Regions from separate parts of the Mesobacillus sp. S13 genome, predicted to be linked through region 1. Evidence: riboswitches for the same ligand, from Rfam matches in the RefSeq annotation. Region 1 holds a riboswitch; each other region holds the start of a gene.
The links. Region 1 has a riboswitch for lysine ahead of LGO15_RS20780 (Na+/H+ antiporter NhaC family protein). Riboswitches for the same ligand answer to the same signal wherever they lie in the genome.
Positions count from the first base shown of each region.

Region 2: linked by a shared signal. The riboswitch ahead of LGO15_RS03770 (amidohydrolase) and the one ahead of LGO15_RS20780 (Na+/H+ antiporter NhaC family protein) in region 1 are both predicted to bind lysine.
Region 3: linked by a shared signal. The riboswitch ahead of LGO15_RS18015 (aspartate kinase) and the one ahead of LGO15_RS20780 (Na+/H+ antiporter NhaC family protein) in region 1 are both predicted to bind lysine.

Region 1 covers NZ_CP084622.1:4,044,122-4,049,044, reverse strand. The annotation lists gene LGO15_RS20790 (HD-GYP domain-containing protein) at 1-1,036, shown strand, start outside; gene yunB (sporulation protein YunB) at 1,133-1,891, shown strand; lysine riboswitch at 1,958-2,142, shown strand; gene LGO15_RS20780 (Na+/H+ antiporter NhaC family protein) at 2,286-3,872, shown strand; gene LGO15_RS20775 (sodium-dependent transporter) at 4,124-4,923, shown strand, end outside.
Region 2 covers NZ_CP084622.1:726,300-731,222, forward strand. The annotation lists gene gntK (gluconokinase) at 1-279, opposite strand, end outside; gene LGO15_RS03760 (GntR family transcriptional regulator) at 272-1,000, opposite strand; gene LGO15_RS03765 (nuclease-related domain-containing protein) at 1,454-2,359, opposite strand; lysine riboswitch at 2,468-2,646, shown strand; gene LGO15_RS03770 (amidohydrolase) at 2,797-4,395, shown strand; gene LGO15_RS03775 (methyl-accepting chemotaxis protein) at 4,506-4,923, shown strand, end outside.
Region 3 covers NZ_CP084622.1:3,516,146-3,521,068, reverse strand. The annotation lists gene LGO15_RS18025 (glycosyltransferase family 39 protein) at 1-894, shown strand, start outside; gene uvrC (excinuclease ABC subunit UvrC) at 910-2,682, shown strand; lysine riboswitch at 2,752-2,929, shown strand; gene LGO15_RS18015 (aspartate kinase) at 3,082-4,314, shown strand; gene LGO15_RS18010 (YslB family protein) at 4,757-4,923, opposite strand, start outside.

The DNA of each region.
Region 1 (4,923 bases):
AGTTCTTTTGAACGTGGGCGCTCGGCTTGAGGGAAAGATCCTTAGACGTCTAGAAGAGTTTGGTATTGACTATATCTATATCAAAGACCCTGACACAGATGATATCATCGTGAAAAATTCCATATCAGATGAATTACGCGTCAATGCAATTATGACAATCGGAGGTACGTTCAAGCAAATTCAACTGGATACAAAGGTTTCGCAGACCTTTGTACTTGAAAAATCAGCAAGGACCTTCAAGAAGCTGATCAGTGATTTGCTTGATGAGCTGCAAAGGAGCAAAGAACTGCTGAACTTGCTGTCCGATGTATTCTTGCATGACCATTATATTTTTTCCCATTCCCTGAATGTCACATTGTATGCTTTGGCAATCGGGATTGAAATGAAGCTGACCCCCAAGGAGCTTGAGCAGCTTGGGCTGGGTGCGATTTTACATGATGTTGGCAAAATGAACGTGCCTGAGGAAATCTTATCGAAGCCAGGCAAGCTGACTGCGGAAGAATTCCAGATCATCAAGGCCCATGCCGAGGACGGATTCCAGATGCTGAGGAATATTCCGACTGTCCCGCTGATTGTCGCTCACTGTGCTTTTCAGCATCATGAACGGTTGAATGGCGGAGGATATCCGCGCGGATTGAAGGAGGACGAAATTCACCTGTTCGGAAAAATACTTGGTGTAGCGGATGTGTTTGATGCCGTCACGTCTAACAGAGTATACCGGCCGGCCATGCTGCCGCATGAAGGCCTGGAAATCCTTTATTCCGGGGCAGGCAGTCTGTTTGATCCAAAAGTGGTCGATGCCTTCCGCAGGGCTGTGGCGATCTATCCGGTCGGTCTGACTGTCATCCTGAGTGATGGGCGGAAGGGAGTAGTGGCCGAGCAGAATCCTGGCTTGAGTGAGCGGCCTGTTGTCCGTATACTCGAGGAAAACGGGCAAAGAGTGGAGCCATATCACCTCGACCTGAAGTCCAGCTTATCACTAATGATTGTCAGTTGCGATACAATCATTAAATACGAGTACGCCAATAGTTATTAATTTTATCTAGTCCATGTAGCAGTACAAAGTTAATTATATTTTTAGGCTAGTTCCCCCCTTTAAAGCATACATATAGCTTTAGAGGGGGGATTTGTTTTGGCAAAATTCGGCCGGCGGCTGCCTCGGAAAGGGCCCTTGCCTTTCAGGTATGTATTCCTGCTGACATTCGTCTTTTTTTCCTTTTCAACAGCAGCAGGACTCTGGATCATAGATAAAGGGCTAGAGCCCACATTGATGAAATATGCAGAATCCCAGACAAGAAAGATTGCCACCCTGGTGATCAATAAGGCCATCAATAAAAAAATCGCCAGCGGGATGGATATTGATAAGGTGATAGAATTCGTCCCTGTCGATGGCGGAACGACCACTGTAGTAAAATTCAATACAGAAATCATCAACAGGGTAAAGGCAGAAACAACTAATATTGTGCAAATGAACCTGAAGGAAGCAGAAAGAGGGAATCTCACCTCACTTGAGATGCTATCAGATGTCGAGCTTGTCACCGATGAAGAAGACAGGGAAGCAGGCATCATCTATTATGTTCCATTGGGCCAGGCAACCAATAATGCACTACTAGGTAATATGGGCCCGAGAGTTCCAGTAAAATTCAATGCAATCGGTGATGTGACAGCCGATGTTGTCTGGGAAACAGAAGAACATGGAATAAACAATACACTGATCAATGTATCGGTTAGAGTAAAAGTGAATGTTCAGATTATCATTCCTTTTGCGACCGAAATCGCTACGGTCCAAGAAAACATTCCGATTGGCAGTTTCTACTACCCAGGAAAAGTTCCGCAGTTTTACAATGGTGGAGGAGATACATCACCAGCCATCCAGCTTCCTGGAGAATAAAAACAGTTGTCAAGTTACCGATATTGTTATATTATAAAACCAATTGAATAATAAACCACATCATTCCGATGGGGTAGAGGCGCAGGATTCAAGAGTAAGCTGTGTGAGGATGACAACGTTGACCACAGCTAAAAGGGAATCTTGCCGAAGCAATAACAAAGTGAGTCACATTTTTTATTGCTGGGGATACTTTGAACAAGAGTATCACTGTCATTATGGAGGTAAATCCATAATGGGGAGCTACAGATCGTGATGGAGACACTAGTTGCTTATTAAGGGCAGCGATAGAATGTTCTCTATCGTTGCCCTTTTTTGTATTTTTTTAAAAGAAAGCAACTAAACTCTTTTCATGTAAAAGTTTCCCCCTGTCAAAAACAAGGAGGAGAAAGAAAGAATGGAAAACACAATTTTTTCATTGTTGCCGCCATTAGTGGCAATCCTGATGGTAGTCATCACCAGACGAGTACTGTTATCATTGGGGACAGGCATCATCGCAGCGGCTTTTTTGCTAGCTGAATTCAATATCGGAGAAACATTTGCTATTATGTGGGACGCAGCCATGGGTATTGTCGTCGCAGATGGAGAACTGAACACATATAGCTTGTACATTATCCTTTTCTTATTATTATTGGGTACGATCACTGCGTTCATTTCCATTTCTGGCGGAAGCCGCGCATTTGGAGAATGGGCGATGAAGCGTGTAAAAACAAGAGTCGGAGCACAGCTTGTTGGTGCATTTTTAGGAGTTATTATTTTCATTGATGATTATTTCAATGCTCTGGCAGTCGGCCAAGTTACACGTCCGATTACGGACCGCCAAAAGGTTTCCCGTGCTAAACTTGCTTATATTATCGATTCAACCTCAGCTCCTATGTGTGTCATTTCCCCGATTTCCAGCTGGGGTGCATACATTATCGCTTTGATCGGTACAATCCTTGCTGCACATGGTGTTAATGAATATAGTGCGTTCTCAGGATTCATGCAAATTGTACCAATGAACTTCTACGCACTTGCAGCATTAGCGATGGTCTTTATTGTAGCTCTACGAAATGTCGAAATTGGACCTATGAAAAAGCATGAAGAACGTGCAATCACAGAAGGGATTGTCGTTCCTCAGGACAAGCCTGTACCGGGGGAACTGAAGGATGACCTGCCTACAAGCACAAAAGGAACAGTTGGAGACCTTGTATGGCCGATTGTTGCTCTTGTCGCTGGAACGGTTGGCATGATGCTTTGGACTGGCGCAAGCGCTGTTGAAGGAGACGTAACCATTTTCGGGATTTTTGAAAACACAGATGTTACTAAGTCTCTTGTAACTGGCGGATTGCTTGGCCTTGCTGTAGCGTTGATTTTCTTTGTTAGACAGGCAGTTGTCTTAAAAGGCGTCAATGCCAATGTTTTTGGAAAAGGACTTGTTGAAGGCATTAAATCAATGCTTCCTGCTATCTATATCCTGGTCTTCGCATGGGTGATTGTTGATCTGATTGGAAGACTTGAAACGGGTAAGTACCTTGCTGGTATTGTTGAAAGCTCTAATATCAATATCGCATTCCTGCCGTTCCTGCTATTCCTTGTAGCTGGAATCATGGCTTTCTCAACAGGTACTTCATGGGGATCATTCGGCATCCTGCTGCCAATTGCAGGGGATATCGCTGCTGCAGCTGATATCACGATCATGCTGCCAGCATTGGCCGCTGTATTGGCGGGCGCGGTATTTGGTGACCACTGCTCACCAATATCCGATACGACGATCCTTTCATCAACCGGCGCTGGCTCACATCACTTAGATCATGTCATGACCCAGCTGCCTTACGCTTTGATTTCCGCTGCGATAGCATCTGTCGGATTCCTGGTCATTGGCTTCACTGGAAGCACGGTGGCTGCACTTGCGGTGGTGGCAATCCTGCTTGTTGCTTTTGCTTTCATCTTCGGAAGTAAAACAACCCAGGAAGAAATGTTAAAAGAAAATCTTGCAGAATAATGTTTAAGGCTGTCTGATTCTCAGACAGTCTTTTTCATATTTTCAAGAAAGTGGGAATAGAATCTTGATTAATAGGGTAGTTGGTATAGTTGGGAAAAATTTTTTAGGAATATTTTTATTATGACGAAAATAATATTTTGACAAGCAATTAAAAACTAGCTATACTATTCCTAGACTAAATAATCTGAAAATATAAAACTTTCTAATTCATCAATATTTTCCAGGTGATTAGAAGGCGAGGGGGATTAAAAATGGAAAATCGTCCACAGTGGGGAACAAGGGCGGGATTTATTCTTGCCGCGGTAGGATCGGCAGTCGGGTTGGGAAATATTTGGCGTTTCCCGGGAGTAGCTTATGAGAATGGCGGGGGAGCATTCTTCTTCCCATACTTATTCGCACTCTTGACAGCAGGTATTCCGATTTTGATTTTGGAATTCACAATTGGTCATAAGTACCGTGGTTCTGCACCATTAAGCTACTTCAGAATGCGTAAAGGTGCTGAGTGGATTGGCTGGTGGCAGCTCGCCGTATCTTTTGTCATCTCGACTTATTATGCAGTCATCATCGCATGGGCAATGTCTTACGCTTATTTCTCATTAAGCAAGCAATGGGGAGACGATCCGCTGACTTTCCTAGTCGGTGATTATCTAAAAGTAGTTGACGCTGGTCAGGTTGGAAGTATCGTACCTGGTGTATTCCTTCCATTGGTCATTGTTTGGGTCATCACTCTTGGTATCCTGTTCAAGGGAGTCAAGAAAGGGATCGAAGTTGCGAACAAGATTTTTATTCCTGCACTTGTTATTTTATTCTTTGTAATCGTCGTTCGCGCATTAACCCTGGATGGAGCCATTGATGGTGTTAACGCATTCTTCAAGCCAGACTGGAGCCAGATCTTTAATGGTAAAGTATGGGTTGCAGCTTATGGACAAATTTTCTTCTCTTTATCCATTGCATTTGCCATCATGATCACGTATTCAAGCTATCTTCCAAAGAAATCTGATATCACAAACAACGCATTCATTACAGCATTCGCAAACTCATCATTTGAGTT
Region 2 (4,923 bases), 1.5 Mb from region 1:
AAGCGGCTCATCATTTTCATCAATGGCAATGACGCTGTGCATCGCGCTGCTGAAGGAAATAAACGCCAGCTTTTTTTGCTGATTGTGTTTCATGATTTTCGTAATGGCAGTCAGGACCGCCATATAAATTTCTTCAGGATCTTGCTCGGCTGTTGATATATCCGGCGTATGGAGCGGGTAGCCAATGTTCTCCTGCTGGATGACTTCGCCTTTTTCGCTGAAAAGGACAGCCTTGGTACTCGTCGTACCGATGTCGACCCCTAGCATATATTCAGTCACTTTTCTCCACTCCCTTGGAAAGCGTTTGCTGCGATATCCAAAGGTCATCTACTTTACCTTGAACATCATCAAAATTTTGGTGTAAGGATTTAATCATCAGGTCGCGATTCTTCGTTTTGATGGCTTCAATATAAAGCTCGTGATTCTCGAGGATGCGATCGAAGTCTTCGTACTTTTCTTCAACCCTTGCTCGCATCGATAAAAGAATGAAAGCTTCCATGACGGGCTTCGTGTTATCCCAGATCATTCGGATGTAAGAGTGGTTGATGGCCCGGATGATCGTTTCGTGAAAAAGAACATCCTGGAGGCTGAACTCGTCGGCATCCTTGTACTTGATGGCAATCTTCATCATCTCGAGAATTTTGCTCAATTCAACTACTAGGTTGGTTGTATCTATTTTGATAAGTCGTTCAAAAACGAATGACTCAATCAATAAGCGGACATCATAAATCTCTTCAATATCTTTTTCTGTAAGGCCAATGACCACGGCACCCATTCTTTCCAGGCGGATCAGGTTTTCAGCTGAAAGAATTTTAAGCGCTTCACGGATCGGCGAACGGCTTACGTTAAAATCAGCAGCTAGTTTGTTCTCCGAAAGGATGGCACCGCTTTCAATCAAGCCCGAAATAATTTGCATCCGGAGCTCACTCGCAACCCGGTCACCCGTTGAAGCCTTAGAAAGCCATTTTTGCGGATAAAGAAAATTACTATTTTCCGTCATTTCCTCACCTTCCTGGTTAATCAAGTATACTTGTATACAAGTATTATAAAACGAATATGAAAAATTGCAAGCGTTTTCTATTATGATTATTTTGGCAAATTTTTTTGTTGTTATTCGAGGAAGGGGTAAGGAAGTTAAGGAAGATCATGATATGTGCCCGGTTATGGGAGGGAGAGCGAAAACCGGTAACATAAAGAGGAGATATGTTCCCCGTTATGGGAGAGAGAGCGAAAACCGGTAACATAAAGAAGAGATATGTGCCCGGTTATGGGAGGAGAGCGAAAACTGGGCTCATAAAGAGGTAATATGTTCCCCGTTATGGGAGGGAGAGGAAAAACCGGTAACATAAAGAGGAGATATGTTCCCCGTTATGGGTAGAAGGAGAACAACTGAGCACATAAAAAAGCCTAGATGGAAGAAATCACGATCTAGGCCCAAGTCTTGCAGAATATTTTACTCGTAATAAGTAGACTTACATTCTCCACTGGCTGATAAATTGTCTTTTAATACTCGTCTTATTGATTTTTTTGGCAAATTTCCATTGCACCAATCGTAAATAGCGGTTGTGGTTACTTTTTGACCTGGAAATAGTATTAGAAAACTTTTTAACGCTTGCAAAATAAGAGATTCAATTGAGTCTCCTGTGCCACAATAACTACATACAGCTCTTTTTTGCCTGAAACTCTCCAAAAACCCCCCGCAACCTCCACAAATAACGCCTTTCCTCAACATTCCAAAATCATAACTCGGCACTCTTGAATACGGTGATTTCGTTATATGCAAAGACAATAGAGCTTCGGCCAATTTGGTATGTTTGTTATTCAGCTTGGAAGAGGTTCTGTTCATTTTATCCATAAAGCGGTTGAGTTGGTTGGGTAGAATAATGTGTGATTTCAATGGTGCTTGCAGAAGGGCGAATTCTGGGTTAATGAACACGAGGTGAGGTTCAAGAGGAATGTAAAAGCCAAGTTCCTTTAGCAGTTGTTTTAGCAGTGATTCGGCGCGGCTTAGTTGGTGGAGGGGGTTTTTGGTTTCTTTGCCGGCGACAGTCTTGAATTTGTCTCCATCCAGATAATAGTCCCCTTCAAGATTCTTCACTTCAAAAAGATGCAACCGGTCCTGTGTGATCACAAACGAATCGATTTGAAAAAGGGTGCCATTCACTTCTAGTAACAGGTCGTTGAGAATTAAACTTTCAACTTGGTATCCCGTAAACCATTGGTCGAATTGGACTTCACCTTCATATCCTTTTTCCAGTGTCCATAGGTTTTGCGCATCTTTCTCTTCTAATTCCATTCTAGGCTTCAGAGCATGCAACAATACTAGTTCTTCTGGTTTGGTTCGTTCTTTTACTATCATATTCCACTTCCTTTCTTTTTCATTGTAAAAGAATGTCAAGCAAAAATCAGTGAACATTCTTGGACATTTATGATACTATTAACCTAATTTCATATGATCTTATCAGATCGGTGAGGTAGAGGAGCGAATAACAAGAGTAGTCCATCGGAGATCGACAATCGTTGATGGTGGCTGAAAGGGTTGTTTGCCGAAGCGTGATCAGGGTCAGACTGATTATTGCTGGGCTGCTTTCTGAACAAGGAGCAGACTGTCATGCGGGGTTTTGTGCATGGAGAACTACTGATCGAAATGGAGGATAACGTATATTGTAAAAGCAATGGTAGGTTATTTTCTGCCATTGCTTTTTTGCATGCCAGAGCTTACCAACTATCCCCCTTCTATCAAACTCCTTATGCACTCCCCAGGCATTCACATTTTATCCAAAGGGGAGAATCTTCTTGAGAACCATCTACAAAAATGGAATCATCTATACATTTAATTCACGCAATCCAATTGTACAAGCAGTGGTCATCGAAAATGGCCGTTTTATTGATATGGGAACTACCGAGGACATGGTGCTGCACTGGGGAAGCCAGGCACAAATCATTGACCTAGAAGGGAAAACGGCCACGCCAGGCCTCATCGACAGCCACCTTCACCTGTCCATCATGGCGGATAGCTTCATCAACCTTGATTTTGTGGGCGTCACGTCAAGGCATGAGATGCTGGCAAAAATTAAGGCAAAAGCTAGTCAGCTTGAGCCTGGTGAATGGATTGTCGGCTCAAGCTGGGATGAGAATCTTTTTACCGATGGAGGAATTCCGACGATGGCTGAGCTGGATTATGTGGCGCCAGCCAACCCGTTATTTTTAACAAGGACTTGCTTGCATGCGACCTTGGTCAACAGTAAAGCTTTGGAAGTGAGCGGCTATCATCCGGCGATCACAGTGCCGGAGGGCGGAACAATCTTACTCGATGAAATCACGAAACAGCCGACTGGCCTGTTCCTTGAGTCAGCGGCGAATCTGGTCAGGGCCTACATTCCTGAGCGTTCATACGATGACTGGAAAAAAGCGATGCGCCAGACGATGAATTTTGCGATGAGCAAAGGGCTGACCAGCGTGCATACGAATGACCCGCTCTATCTTGGCGGGTTGGAAAAAACATGGGATCTATTCAATGAGCTATTAAATGGAGAGCAGCTTGGCTTACGAAGTAATCTCCTGATAAACCATGAATTTTTACCAAACTTAAAAGAAGCGGGAATGTACACGGGCTATGGCAATGACACGCTGCAAATCGGTGCGGTGAAAATTTTTGCCGACGGGGCGTTTGGACGAAGGACAGCTTTGTTGTCGGAGCCTTATAGCGATGCGCCGGGTCACTATGGTGATGCGATGTATGACCAGGAGCAGCTCTATGAAATCGTGAAAGGGGCACGCGAACTGGACATGCCGATTGCGGTCCATACAATTGGTGACCAGGCGCTAGAAAATGTCCTTGATGTGCTGGACCAGTTCCCGGCTGCAGCTTATCGTGACAGGCTGATACATGCCCAAGTTCTGCGGGAGGAATTGATTCCTCGCCTGAAATCACCAAGCCGGATTGCCGATATTCAGCCGCGCTTCATTGCGAGTGACTTTCCTTGGGTTCAGGAGCGCCTTGGTGCAGAGCGGATCAAGCTTTCATACGCCTGGAAAACTTTGATGGATGCAGGCGTCATTTGTGCCGGGGGTTCTGATTCTCCGGTTGAGCCAGTCGATCCTATTCTCGGAATCCATGCTGCTGTCACCCGGAAAAAGCCAGGCGAAATTCACGATGGCTACGTGCCAGAGCAGAAACTGTCAATGGTCGACGCGTTCCGTCTATTTACAGAATTAGGAGCTTATCCAACAAACGAAGAGACGTTAAAAGGCACGATCTCAAGGGGGAAATTAGCTGATTTGACACTTTATTCGAAAAATCCATTTGAAATGAAGGATGCGGATGAGCTTTTATCGATGAATATCGAGATGACCATCATTGGCGGGGAAATCAAGTATCGAAGGCTTACATAGAGCCTTCTTTTTTTTTGAGTTTTTATAACTAAAGTCCTAAAATTTTCTGAATCTTAGCCGAAATAGAAGGTAAGAGGGGTAATTTATATTACTGGACAGGAGAGCGGAAAATGAAATTCAAAAAGAGATTCGCAAAACCACAGGTAAGATTCGCAAAACCGCAAATGAAAACCAGTGTCCGTGCCAAGTTATTGGCGGGTTTTTTTTCAGTATTGGCCTTGTTGGCTTTAGTGGCCATTATCTCGAACTTTGAGTTTAACAAAATGAACAGCCAGTACTCTTCATCTATTGAAGACCGGATGGAAAAGCTGAATCTGATTGTCGAGATGAAGGATGCCATCATGAGGGAGCAGCTTGCACTTCAAAAATATATGGCAAATGGCGATGGTGAAAGTCTGATCGAATTTGAGGGAGCTGTTGAGGATTTTAAGAAAAGCTCTAAGAAATATATGAGCACAACAGAATCCTCCGAGGGGAAAAAGGTAGGGGAAAACCTGATTGCAGCAGAAGCGCAATATTATGAAGTCG
Region 3 (4,923 bases), 530 kb from region 1:
CTAACCAGCTTTCTCGAGCTTGCTTTTGGATTTACCGGCGGGCATTTCCAGGAATGGGGCGGTACATCGGCAACGAATGAACTCTCTTTCCTGGCAAGGCTGAACGCTTTCCTGTTTACCAACATTTTGTGGTGGGGAATGTTTTTACGAACAACTGTTTTGATGGTATTATATATAGTTATCGGCATAGTTCTATTATTGCCAGAAGCTAATAGAAAAGATTATAAGAAAATCAGCGACCAAAAAGAAGATACTGTTAAGAAGGAAGCTACTTTTCAGAAGGAAAACGCCTTTAACAAGACGAATACCTTTCAGAAGAAACACCTCGTTGAGGAGAAAAACACTCTTCGGCTCGGGAAATTACTGCTTCTCGCTTACAGTGTTTGGGCTCTTTTTGCCCAGAATATCGATAAGCCAAGGCATATACTGCCGCTGGTTCTATTGCTGGTGTTTCTTGGCCTTATTGTCTTTTTTAAAAAAAGGACAGGGACGTTCGCAAGGCTTCTTATAGTATTGGTCATCATTGCCCAGGCAATTATTTCTTCGAGTTTTATACAAAAACAGGCCAAAAACGAGCCCGCAGTCTATCAGCTTGCTCATTATATGGAGGAGCAACCGGAGGATTTCATCCTGTATACATGGGAAGAAACAAGAATCCTTCAATATTTGGGAATGTCTTACCCACATAAAAGAATTTTTACCTACAGGAATTTCCTTCATGACCAAGGGTTATATAAAGGTAAGACAGTTTATCTTACTAACAGTGTAATCGATGGTTTCTCTTCCCAGGGTTATGACCTTGGCGGAAATCTCGAGAAGGTAGAGACCTTTACATCAGATGAAATTTTCGACCCAATCTATCATGAGATTATTTTATATAAATGGACACCGTAACAGGAGGTGAACGGCATGAATGACCAAATTAGGAATAAGCTTGCGCTTCTCCCTGCTCAGCCAGGTTGTTATTTGATGAAGGACAGGCAGGGGACCATCATTTACGTGGGGAAAGCCAAAGTATTGAAGAACAGGGTGCGCTCTTATTTTACAGGATCGCATGACGGTAAAACACTTCGACTTGTCAATGAAATCGAGGATTTTGAATATATCGTCACGTCTTCCGATATGGAAGCTTTGCTGCTGGAGATCAATCTAATCAAAAAGCATGACCCGAAATACAATATCATGCTTAAAGATGATAAATCATATCCGTTCATCAAGCTGACTGCTGAAAGGCATCCGAAGCTGATCATTACCAGGAAAGTCAAGAAGGATAGCGGCAAATATTTTGGGCCATATCCGAATGTCCAGGCGGCAAATGAGACGAAAAAGCTGCTGGATAGGATTTATCCGCTCCGGAAATGCTCGACGCTGCCCGACCGAGTCTGCCTCTATTATCATATGGGGCAATGTCTTGCGCCTTGCGTCAAGGACGTCAGCAAGGATGAGTATAAGCAGATCACGGATGAAATCACGAAGTTCCTGAATGGCGGCTACAAGGATATCAAGGAAGATTTGAGTGCTAAAATGGCTGCCGCCGCTGAAGAGTTGGATTTTGAACGAGCGAAGGAATTTCGCGATAAAATCGCCCATATCGAGGCAACGATGGAAAAGCAAAAGATGACAACGACTGATTTTACGGATCGCGATGTGTTTGGCTATGCTGTTGATAAAGGTTGGATGTGTGTACAGGTCTTCTTCATCCGTCAGGGGAAATTGATTGAGCGAGAAGTTTCCATGTTCCCAATTCACAATGAACCCGAAGAGGATATCCTCACATACCTGGGACAATTTTATTCGAAAAACGAGCATTTCAAACCGAAGGAAGTTTTGGTCCCGGAGGGCGTGGATCTTGAACTGGCAGAAGGGCTGCTTGAAGTAAAGGTCCTGAAACCACAGCGCGGAAAGAAGAAGGAGCTTGTCCACCTGGCATCCAAGAATGCAGGGATTGCCCTGAAAGAAAAGTTCTCGTTAATCGAGCGCGATGAGGAGCGTACCATCAAGGCTGTTGAAAATCTTGGCCAACAAATGGGCATTTACACTCCTCACCGAATCGAGTCTTTTGATAACTCCAATATCCAGGGAACCGATCCGGTATCAGCGATGATTGTTTTTATCGACGGCAAGCCGGAAAAAAGGGAGTACCGCAAATACAAGATTAAATCGGTCAAGGGCCCGGATGACTATGAATCAATGAGAGAAGTCGTAAGGCGCCGGTATACCCGTGTCTTGAGAGAGGGGTTGCCCCTCCCGGATTTGATTATCATCGATGGCGGTAAAGGACATATCGAGTCCGCACGGGATGTACTAGAAAATGAGCTGGGACTTGATATTCCAATCGCTGGGCTGGCCAAGGATGATAAGCACAGGACCTCCCAGCTGCTCTATGGAAATCCGCTGCAGGTGATCGAACTGCCCCGTAACAGCCAGGAATTTTACCTGCTGCAGAGAATCCAGGATGAGGTCCACCGGTTCGCGATTACCTTCCACCGCCAGCTAAGAGGCAAAAGTGCTTTTCAGTCCTTGCTCGATGATATTCCAGGCATAGGCGAAAAGCGCAAAAAAGCCCTGTTGAAGCATTTCGGTTCGGTGAAAAAAATGAGGGAAGCCTCTGTGGAAGAATTGAACGCTGCCGGTCTGCCGGCAAATGTTGCAGAGGAACTCTTTCAGAAATTGCAGGATTAATGTAGCATTCTATTTTTAGGTGTGCTATAATGATAAAAATTTCATATAGCTATCACTTTAGAGCATTAAAGTGAAGATAGAGGTGCGAGCTTCAAGAGTAAAAGTCTGGAGAATTTTAGGATTCAGAGATGGGCTTTGAAAGGGGATGTTCGCCGAAGTGAGAAAATGCCTATCCATTTTCACGCTGGTCCTTCGTTGAACAAACGCTGGATTGTCAAGATTGCCATCTTGGAGTGCTATCTCATGTTGCAGCGTATATACACGTTTATCAAGCAATGGGAGCCACTTCCATTGCTTTTTCTGTTTTTAAGGGCTAATTTTTGACAGAATTACATATGCGGCGGAGTCATGGAAACTCTATTAAAGGCAAAATACAGAATGAAGAGGCAGGGGAAACCTATGGGATTGATTGTACAGAAATTCGGTGGAACATCGGTCGGCAATGTAGAAAGAATCAGGAATGCGGCAAGCAGGACAGCAGAAGAATTGCAGAATGGCAATAATGTGGTTGTAGTCGTATCAGCAATGGGCAAGACGACAGACCATCTTGTCGATATGGCAAATGATATTTCAAGCGCGCCATCGAAAAGAGAGATGGACATGCTGCTGACAACAGGCGAGCAAATTACGATCGCGCTATTTTCAATGGCACTGTCGCAAAATGGCATTGATGCCGTTTCCTATACAGGCTGGCAGGCTGGAATCAAAACAGAAGCTGTCCACGGCAACGCCCGGATTGTCGATATTGATACAGACAGGATTGCCAGGGACTTAGAGACTGGCAAGGTGGTCATTGTCGCCGGATTCCAGGGTGTTACGGATGATGGGCAAATCACGACACTTGGCCGCGGAGGCTCAGATACAACTGCAGTTGCCTTAGCAGCGGCACTGAAAGCTGATAAATGCGATATCTACACAGATGTGACCGGCGTGTTCACGACCGATCCAAGGTATGTGAAAAGTGCGAGGAAGCTGCTGAGCGTTTCCTATGATGAAATGCTAGAGTTGGCCAATCTAGGGGCAGGCGTGCTCCATCCGCGCGCGGTGGAATTCGCGAAAAACTATGGATTGCCACTTGAAGTAAGATCCAGCATGGAAAAAGAAAGAGGCACGATCATCGAGGAGGAGAATGAAATGGAACAGAATCTAATCGTACGTGGAGTAGCGTTTGAAGACCAAATCACGAGAGTATCAGTCCTTGGAGTCAGCACTTCATTAAAAGGACTTTCAACCATATTCACAACACTTGCCCAGAACCACATCAATGTCGACATCATCGTCCAGAGCCGAACAGAAGCAGGATTAGCCAATATCTCGTTCTCCATCAAGAGCAACGACCTTCCAGAAGCACTGGATGTATTGGAACGTAATAAAGAAACATTGAACTACCAGGCCGTTGAATCTGAAACAGGCCTCGCAAAAGTGTCCATCGTCGGTTCAGGCATGGTTTCCAATCCTGGCGTGGCCGCAAAAATGTTTGAAGTCCTCGAAGGAAACGGCATACAGGTGAAAATGGTAAGCACATCCGAAATCAAGGTTTCAACCGTCGTTGATGAAAAACAAATGGTAAACGCAGTTGAATCACTGCACGAAGCATTTGAACTATACTCAGAAGCGGTTAAGACGAATTAAGAGAGTTGCTATAAGAAGCTTTCCTGGTGTTTGAATCGGGAAAGCTTTTTGTACAAGTGCTGGCAGGTAAGTGTCAGCTGGATTAGGAGCCTGGTGATCAGGGAGAACAGGAGGGTTTCACCGATATTTACCAGTGAAAAGGAAAAACGGGAGTTCTTGGTCACAAAAGAATGAATCTTGTGCCCGTGAAAAGAAAAAACGGGTGCTCACGGAAACATAAAAGAGAAATGCGTGCCCGGTTTAAGGTGGATATAGATTAACCGGGCACATGCAAAGGCAACTTCCCTAGTTTCCGGCAAATTCAAAGGGCTAGGAGTCTGAAAAATCAGAGTCGCTCAATTCCCAGTCATAATAAAAGGGTTACTGCGCCTAGATCAACCAAATTCGGGCGCAGTAACCCTTGCTATCATATCATTTTAGGAGACGATGCCGATTCCCTACATCATTCGCCAATCAAATCACCCTTATCCCATTTGATCGTGAACAAGATTTTCGCTGATTTTTTATTGGGGTGTTCGAAGGCTTCGGTTGTAACATTTTTCTGCTGTTCCATTTGCTGGGCAATGAAACCTGCTTCTAGCTGGAATGTAGCGTTAGGATTGTTTTTCA